Regions from separate parts of the Serratia sp. Nf2 genome, predicted to be linked through region 2. Evidence: predicted binding sites of a transcription regulator. Region 2 holds the regulator's gene; the other holds the start of a gene.

The links. Region 2 encodes PhoB, which activates phosphate uptake and scavenging genes when phosphate is short. Its sites were predicted from a motif close to CTGTCATAAAACTGNCNNAT; they were not measured.
Region 1: a site for PhoB is predicted at 2,103-2,122, ahead of C9411_RS23440 (MIP/aquaporin family protein). Genes of this name have one in related genera too.

What each region holds. Positions count from the first base shown of each region.
Region 1 covers NZ_PYTW01000013.1:31,943-36,405, reverse strand. Annotated here, with positions in the region: gene glpK (glycerol kinase GlpK) at 1-1,043, opposite strand, end outside; gene C9411_RS23440 (MIP/aquaporin family protein) at 1,086-1,931, opposite strand; gene zapB (septal ring assembly protein ZapB) at 2,456-2,695, shown strand; gene rraA (ribonuclease E activity regulator RraA) at 2,756-3,241, opposite strand; gene C9411_RS23425 (1,4-dihydroxy-2-naphthoate polyprenyltransferase) at 3,317-4,234, opposite strand; gene hslU (HslU--HslV peptidase ATPase subunit) at 4,317-4,463, opposite strand, start outside.
Region 2 covers NZ_PYTW01000005.1:69,789-74,251, reverse strand. Annotated here, with positions in the region: gene C9411_RS12635 (PstS family phosphate ABC transporter substrate-binding protein) at 1-484, opposite strand, end outside; gene phoR (phosphate regulon sensor histidine kinase PhoR) at 499-1,815, opposite strand; gene phoB (phosphate response regulator transcription factor PhoB) at 1,840-2,529, opposite strand; gene sbcD (exonuclease subunit SbcD) at 2,745-3,977, shown strand; gene sbcC (exonuclease subunit SbcC) at 3,974-4,463, shown strand, end outside.

The DNA.
Region 1 (4,463 bases), on a different contig from region 2:
GGCACCACATAGACGCCGTTGCTGTCTTTCACCTTGGTGGCGAAGTATTCGGAGTCGGCGGCGTCGCTGATCAATTTCAGCTCGTCGCGCAGCCACTGGATAGACGCACCGCCGATGAACACCGCGCCTTCCAGCGCATAGTTCACTTCGCCGCGCGGGCCGCAGGCGATGGTGGTCAGCAGGCCGTTTTTCGAGCGCACCGCTTCTTTGCCGGTGTTCATCAGCAGGAAGCAGCCGGTGCCGTAGGTATTCTTCGCCATGCCCGGTTGAACGCACAGCTGGCCGTACAGCGCCGCCTGCTGGTCTCCGGCGATACCGGCGATAGGAATACGCGTGCCGCCCTTACCGCCGATGTTGGTCTGGCCGTATACCTCGGAGGAAGGACGGACTTTCGGCAGCATGGCGCGCGGGATATCCAGCACTTCCAGCATGCGCTCATCCCAGTCCAGCTCGTGGATGTTGAACATCATGGTGCGTGAGGCGTTGGTGTAATCGGTGACGTGTACACGCCCCTGGGTCATTTTCCACACCAGCCAGGTATCGACGGTACCGAACAGCAGTTCGCCGCGCTTGGCGCGCTCGCGGGCGCCTTCGACGTTGTCCAGGATCCACTTCACCTTGGTGCCGGAGAAGTACGGGTCAACCACCAGGCCGGTGTTGTGACGGATGTACTCTTCCAGACCGTCGCGCTTGAGCTTCTCGCAGATGTCGGCGGTGCGGCGGCACTGCCAGACGATGGCGTTGTAAATCGGCTTGCCGGTCTCTTTTTCCCAGACGATGGTGGTTTCGCGCTGGTTGGTGATGCCGATGCCGGCGATCTGATCGGAACTGATGTCGGCTTTCGCCAGCACTTCTACCAGCGTCGAGCTTTGCGACGCCCAGATCTCCATCGGGTCGTGCTCAACCCAGCCGGCCTTTGGATAGATCTGCGGGAATTCGCGCTGCGATACCGCAACGATGTTGGCGTCGTGATCGAGCACGACGGCGCGTGAACTGGTGGTCCCTTGGTCGAGTGCGACAATGTATTTTTTTTCTACAGTCATGGTAATTATCCTGCTGTTGTTAACCGTTTAAAACTGCACCCATCACGCTTTGCGCTGCTGGGTCTTGGCATCAGGCTCTTCTTCCGTCACGCAGACGTCGCACGGCAGGTGGCGGCCAATCAGCGCGCGGTAACCGAAAGCGCCCAGGCCACAGCCGACGATAGGGGCGAAGATCGGCACCAGGAAGTACGGGATGTCGCGTGCGCCGGTGAAGGCGACTTTGCCCCAGCCGGCCAGGTAGGCGAACAGTTTCGGCCCGAAGTCGCGCGCCGGGTTCAACGCAAAGCCGGTCAATGGTCCCATGGAGGCGCCGATCACGGCAATCAGAATACCGATCAGCAGCGGCGCCAGCGGGCCGCGCGGAATGCCGTTGCCGTCGTCGGTCAGCGCCAGGATCAGGCACATCAGAATGGCGGCGATCACCATTTCTACCAGGAAGGCCTGGCCGACGGAGATGTGCGCGTTAGGGTAAGTCGAGAAGATGCTGGCCAGTTCGAGGCTTTCGTTGCTGCCGCGCACCATGTGGTGAGCCGCTTCGAAGTCGAAGAACAGGTTGTAGTACAGCCCATAGACCAGGGCGGCGGCGCAGAAGGCACCGGCGACCTGCGCAATGATGTAAGGCACCACTTTGCGCCCGTCGAAGCAGGCGAACAGCCACAGGGCGAGGGTGACCGCGGGGTTGAGATGCGCGCCGGAAATGGCGGCGGTCAGATAGATGGCCATGGCGACGCCCAGGCCCCAAATGATGCTGATTTCCCACTGGCCGAAGCTGGCGCCCGCCAGTTTCAGCGCGGCAACGCAGCCTACGCCAAAGAAGATCAGCAGCGCCGTGCCGAGGAACTCGGCGATGCACTGGCCTTTTAATGTCGGACTGGTGGTTTGGCTCATAATGTTGTTGTCCTGCAAAACGGCGGTTGTTGGTTTATAGGCTCAGTTGGGTATACATCCGGCCTATGGGCACAGTTTTTTTCATCTCGTCCAATTATTGAATAAGGACGTGATGTAAATTTATCGTTAACGAACATAAACGAGAAATAGCGAAATCAAAATGTGTGTGGCGCGTCATAAAATTGAGCGATTTCGCGTCGTTTAGTGTTCTTTCTGAGCCATAAAAGTGTGATCTGACCAGTGATTTGGCGAGGGTTGTTAACAACTCGCGGTGGCGGCGGCGGGGATTTTCAGTTTTTGCTGATGGCGGGGGCAGGAAAATTGCAACAGACTGCGCGATGATCCGGTATGTTGCTAGACAGGCGGAGACTGGCTACTTACAATCGTTTTTAACGAATCGAGACTGGCGCGCCTTCCGTAACGGCGCGCGTCACTGAGCGCGATGCAATATTCGCAGTAGCTGCAGCCGATGTTGCGGCCGCTACTTATAGATGTACGCCTTGCTATCATGAGGGGACTGAAGCATGTCATTTGAAGTATTTGAGAAACTGGAAGCAAAAGTACAGCAGGCGATTGATACCATCACCTTGTTGCAGATGGAAATTGAAGAGCTGAAAGACAAAAACAATTCTCTGTCGCAGGAAGTTCAGGCTGCCTCCGGCAACCACGAAGCGCTGGTGCGCGAAAACCAACAGCTGAAAGAAGAACAGCACGTATGGCAAGATCGCCTGCGCGCTCTGCTGGGCAAAATGGAAGAGGTCTGATTCCTCACGCCATGCAGCAACGAAAAGGGCGCCTCAGGCGCCCTTTTTCATAACCGAAAATCACTCGATGTCGAGCGGGTCTTCGGAGAGGATGATGCCGGTGTTGTCGGCATACAGGTGATCGCCGGAGAAGAAGGTGACGCCACCGAAGTTGACGCGGATATCGCTTTCGCCCACGCCTTCGCTCACGGCACCCACCGGGATCGCCGCCATCGCCTGAATGCCGATGTCGAGCTCTTCCAGATCGTCCACCTGACGCACCGCGCCGTACACCACGATGCCTTCCCATTCGTTCTGGGCGGCCAGGCGTGCCAGTTCGGCGTTGATCAGCGCCCGGCGTACCGACCCGCCGCCGTCGACCAACAGCACGCGGCCGCGGCCGTTTTCTTCAAGCAGATCGAACAACAGGCCGTTATCCTCAAAGCATTTCACCGTGGTGATCTGCCCGCCAAATGAAGTACGCCCGCCAAAATTGGAGAACAGAGGTTCAACAACGTTCACCTCTTCATGATAGATGTCGCAAAGTTCGGAAGTATCGTATTTCATAGGATTTTACGTCTGTTTGCCGCTGGAATGTTCAGTATATCCCTTTATTCGCCCTGTTGGCAAAATCATCAGTTTTTAACTGAGCGCCACGCCGATGGCGAACAGCAGGTTGGCCAGCAACGCCGCCTTGACCATGTGCTCCAGCATCGGCCGCATGCCGACCGGCGTCGGATCGCGCAGTACGCGCAGGCCGTGACGCACCAACAGCGGGATCGCCAGCACGAACAGCCAGCCCCACGGGCTGTGGAGATTGAACAGCGTAAACAGCGCGAAACACAGCACCGCGCCGCCGAGCAGCAGGGCATGGTAAATGCGCGCCTTGTGCGGGCCGAGACGCACCGCCAGCGTGTTCTTGCCGTTTTCGCGATCGCTCTCGATATCGCGCAGATTGTTGATGTTGAGCACCGCCGTCGCCAGCAGACCGCAGGCGGTGGCCGGCAGCATCACGACGCTGTCGAAGGTGTGCGTTTGCAGATAGTAGGTGCCGGCTACGCTCAGCCAGCCGAAGAACACCAGCACCGAGATGTCGCCCAGCCCCAAATACCCGTAGGGCTTGTTGCCGACGGTATAGGTGATGGCCGCCACGATAGACAGCCCGCCCAGCACCAGGAAGCCCACTACGTCGCTGGGTTGCTCGCAGGCGACGGCGATCAGCGAACAGCCGGCGAGGGCGATCAGCACCACCGTCACCACCAGCGCCCGTTTCATCTGTGCCTGGGTGATCATGCCTTTTTGCATGCCGCGCAAGGGCCCGATGCGATCTTCTTTGTCGCTGCCTTTGACCGCATCGCCGTAGTCGTTCGCCAGGTTGGAGAGGATCTGCAGCAGGCCGGCGGTCAACAGCGCCAGCAGCGCCACTTCAGGTTTCAGGCTGCCGTGCCAGGCGGCGATGGCCGAGCCGACCACGATGGAGGCAAAAGCCAACGGCAGGGTGCGGGGGCGTAGACTTTCCAGCCAGGCGGAGATCGGGGTGGTGGAGGTTGATGAGCTCATGTTTCGCTTCTGTGTCCGTTACAAATAATTGTGGGAGGCAATGCCTCCCACACAGATGACTGACAAGACAATGATTGAGCGATTATAGGATAAAACGACTCAAATCTTCATCCGCCACCAGTTCATCCAGATGACTGCGCACGTAATCCGCATCAATTGTAATGGATTGGCCATTAATTTCACTCGCATCGTAGGAAATATCTTCCATCAGACGCTCCAGCACGGTGTG
Region 2 (4,463 bases):
TCGCCCAGTCGCCGCTGAGCCCCAGCTCGCCCCAACGCGTCAGCGGTTTGCTTTCTCCGCAGCGCCGGGTGGCGGAGAAAATGCGATCGAGCTGCTGCAGATTGAGGCCGCGCAGCGGATTGTCCTGATGCACCAACACCACCAGCGCATCCACCGCCACCGGCACCGCCAGCGGCGCATAGCCGTAACGGTGTTCGAACGCCGAGACCTCGGCCGCCTTCATCGGCCGGCTCATCGGGCCCAACTGCGCGGCGCCCGCCGCCAAGGCGGTCGGCGCGGTCGACGAGCCGGCGGCCTGGATCTGCAGGTTAACGTTGGGGTAATGCCGGCTGAAATCCTGCGCCCACAGCGCCATCAGATTCGCCAGGGTGTCGGAACCGACGCTGGACAGGTTGCCCGCCAGCATGCCGTCGGGCTGCGCCAGCGCGCCGCGTCCGGCCAGCAGCGCCAGGCAAAGCAACAGCCCTCGGGTTATTCGGGTCATACCGGTGTCTCGCGTTAATTTTTCACCGCATTCTCTGATAAAGCGGCGGGAACAATCAACCGGTTGGGTAAGGTAAAGATAAAGCGGGTGCCGATCCCCGGCTCGCTGAGGATCTCCAGCCGCGCGTCGTGATGGCTGAGCGCGTGTTTGACGATCGCCAGCCCCAACCCGCTGCCGCCGGTTTGGCGCGAACGGGCCTTATCGACGCGGTAAAAACGCTCGGTCAGGCGCGGCAGGTGTTCGGCGGCGATGCCCGGCCCGTTGTCGCTGACCTGGAACTGCGCACCATGCGCCGTCTGCTGCCAGCTCACTTCGATGTGGGTGCCCTTCGGCGTGTGATTGACCGCGTTGTACACCAGGTTAGACACCGCGCTGCGCAACTGATCTTCATTGCCGAACACGTTGAGCTGTTCGTTTACCCGGAAGCTGATCTCGTGATTGCCACCGCTCAACGATTGCGCCTCGCGCTGCAACACTCGCAGCATCAGCGGGATATCCACCCGCTCGTTCATGTCGACATTGGGCGCCGCCTCGATGCGCGACAGCGTCAGCAGCTGCTTGACCAGCCCGTCCATTCGACGGGTCTGTTCTTGCATGGTGCCGAGCGCCTTGCTGCGCAGCGAGCCGTCCTGCTCTTCGTCGCCCATCATCTCCAGGTAACCCTGCAACACCGTCAGCGGCGTGCGCAGTTCATGGCTGACGTTGGCGAAGAAGTTGCGCCGCGCGCCCTCCAGCTGGCGCATCTGGGTGACGTCGCGCGCCACCATCAGCAGTTGCCCTTCGGAATAAGGCATCACGCGGAATTCGACGTAGTGTTCGTTGTTCAGCTGCAGCGTCAGCGGGCGCGAGAACTCCTGCTGTTGCAGGTAGTGGCTGAATTCCGGATAACGCAACAGGTTGAGGATGTGCTGGCCGTTGTCTTCCGGCCAGCGAAAGCCGAGCAGATGCTGCGCCAGCCCATTACACCAGAAGATGTTGCCTTCGACGGTGGTCATCACCACCGCATCAGGCAGCGATTCGGCCCCGCTGCGAAAGCGCTTGATCAGCAGCGCCAGCTCGCGCCGGCGGCGGCGATTGCGCTGCTGCATCTGATACAGGCCATAGAACAGCGGCTCCCAGCTCCAGCGGCCGGGCGGCGGCGTCATGCTGCGGTCAATCCACAGCCAATGGGAGAGTTTGAGCTGGTTGTAGAAATTCCACACCAGCGCAGCCAGCGCGGAGGCCAGCAGGAACCAGGGCAGATAACCGAAAATCAGCCCCAGCAGTAAGGCGGGCAGGCAAAAAAGAGCCAGCTCCAGAGCCAGCCTCTTCCACGACAGACGTTCTAACACGGCATATTCTCCAGCGCAGCGCGATCAGTAGCGCGTTGAGAACCGGTAGCCGGTGCCCCGAACGGTTTGAACCATTTTATCATGCCCACTGGTTTCTAACGCCTTGCGGAGCCGACGGATATGCACGTCAACGGTACGGTCTTCCACATAAACGTTAGTGCCCCAGACGTGATTAAGCAACTGCTCACGGCTATAAACCCGCTCCGGGTGGGTCATAAAGAAGTGCAGCAGCTTGAACTCGGTCGGCCCCATGTCCAGCGCCTGATCGTTAGCCATCACGCGGTGGGAGGACGGATCCAGACTCAGCCCTTGCATTTCAATCACTTCTTCCACCGCCATCGGTGAAATGCGGCGCATGACCGCCTTGATGCGCGCCACCAGCTCCTTGGGCGAGAACGGCTTAGTGATGTAATCATCCGCCCCCACTTCCAGGCCGCGCACGCGGTCTTCCTCTTCGCCGCGCGCGGTCAGCATCATGACCGGAATATCGCGGGTCAGCGCTTCGCGCTTCATATGTTTGATAAACTGAATGCCGGAACCGCCGGGCAACATCCAGTCGAGCAACACCAAATCAGGGAACGGCTCAGACAGGCGCGTCACGGCGCTGTCATAATCCTCGGCTTCCAACGGTTGGTAACCATTCTGTTCCAACACAAAGCACACCATCTCACGGATCGGCGCTTCGTCTTCCACCACCAGTATGCGTCTTGCCATCGTCAATCCTGCCAATGTGTTAGCGACTTTGCGGGCGCCATTATGCGTCAGTTTTGTGACACTTTTATGAAAAAAAGCGGCTGTTATAGGCAGTAAGCATAGCGATTATTTCCCGGCGCAAAGAAAAATCATTCCGTGGTCATCGCCATTGCGCCGGGACAGCCGCCGCCGCGGCCTTTATAATCATCGCCATTACCTTTGCATCCGGGAGTGTCATGCGCCTGATCCACACCTCTGACTGGCATCTTGGCCAGTACTTTTTCACCAAAAGCCGTGCCGCCGAACATCAGGCTTTTCTGAACTGGCTGATCGAACAGATCGAGCAGCAGCAGGTGGATGCGCTGATCGTCGCCGGGGATCTGTTCGATACCGGCTCGCCGCCCAGCTACGCCCGCGAGCTGTACAACCGCTTCGTGGTGGAACTGCAGCGCACCGGCTGCCAGCTGGTGGTGTTGGGCGGCAACCACGACTCGGTAGCGACGCTGAACGAATCGCGGGAACTGCTCTCTTGCCTGAACACCACGGTGATCGCGAGTGCGCAGGGCTCCCTTGAGCAGCAGATCGTGGTGCTGAATCGGCGCGACGGCCAGCCGGGCGCGGTGCTGTGCGCCATTCCTTTTCTGCGGCCGCGCGATCTGCTCACCAGCCGCGCCGGCGAATCCGGCGCGCAGAAACAGCAGGCGCTGCAGGAAGCCATCGCCGAACATTACCAAGCGCTGTATCAGGCGGCCTGCGAACGCCGCGATCGGCTGGGCCTGCCGCTGCCGATCGTCGCCACCGGCCACCTGACCACCGTCGGCGTCACCACCTCCGACTCGGTGCGCGACATCTATATCGGCACCCTGGACGCCTTCCCGGCGCAGGCCTTCCCCCCTGCCGATTACATCGCGCTGGGCCACATTCACCGCGCGCAGAACGTCGCCAAGTCGGAACATATTCGCTATAGCGGCTCACCGATTCCGCTCAGCTTCGATGAACTGGGCAAAGCCAAAAGCGTCTTCCTGGTCGATTTCGCCGACGGCGCCCTGCAGCAGGTAGAGGCGTTAACGATCCCGCAGTTCCAGCCCATGCAACTGATCAAAGGCGATCTGGCCGAGATCGAACGGCAGCTGCAGCAATTTGCCGACTATGCCGGCGAGCTGCTGGTTTGGCTGGATATCGAAGTGGCGACGCAGGACTACCTCAGCGATATCCAGCGCCGCATCCAGCTGATGGCGGATGAGCTGCCGGTGGAAGTGGTGCTGCTGCGGCGCAGCAAAGAGCAACGCCGCCAGGCGATCGCGCAGCAGGACAAGGAAACGCTGAACGAGCTGAGCGTCAACGAGGTGTTCGAACGGCGCCTGGCGCAAGAGGCCGACATGCCCGAAGCGCGCCAACGGCGGATGCATCAACTGTTCCGCCAGGTAGTCGATGCGGTGCAGCACAATCTTGAGGAGCCCCACCCATGAAGATCCTCAGCCTGCGGTTAAAAAACCTCAACTCGCTGCAGGGCGAGTGGAAAATTGACTTCACCGCCGAGCCGTTCGCCAGCAACGGCCTGTTCGCCATTACCGGCCCGACCGGCGCGGGCAAAACCACCCTGCTGGACGCCATCTGCCTGGCGCTGTACCACCAGACGCCGCGTCTCAACGTCACGCCGAGCCAGAATGAACTGATGACCCGCCACACCGCCGAATCGCTGGCGGAGGTCGAATTTGAGGTTAAGGGCATCGGCTATCGCGCCTTCTGGAGCCAGCGTCGCGCCAAAAACGCGCCGGACGGCAATCTGCAGGCGCCGAAGGTCGAACTGGCGCGCCGCGAGGACGGTAAGATCCTGGCGGATAAGGTGCGCGATAAGCTGGAGATCACCGCCGCCATCACCGGGCTGGACTTCGGCCGCTTCACCAAATCGATGATGCTGTCTCAGGGGCAGTTCGCCGCGTTCCTCAACGCCG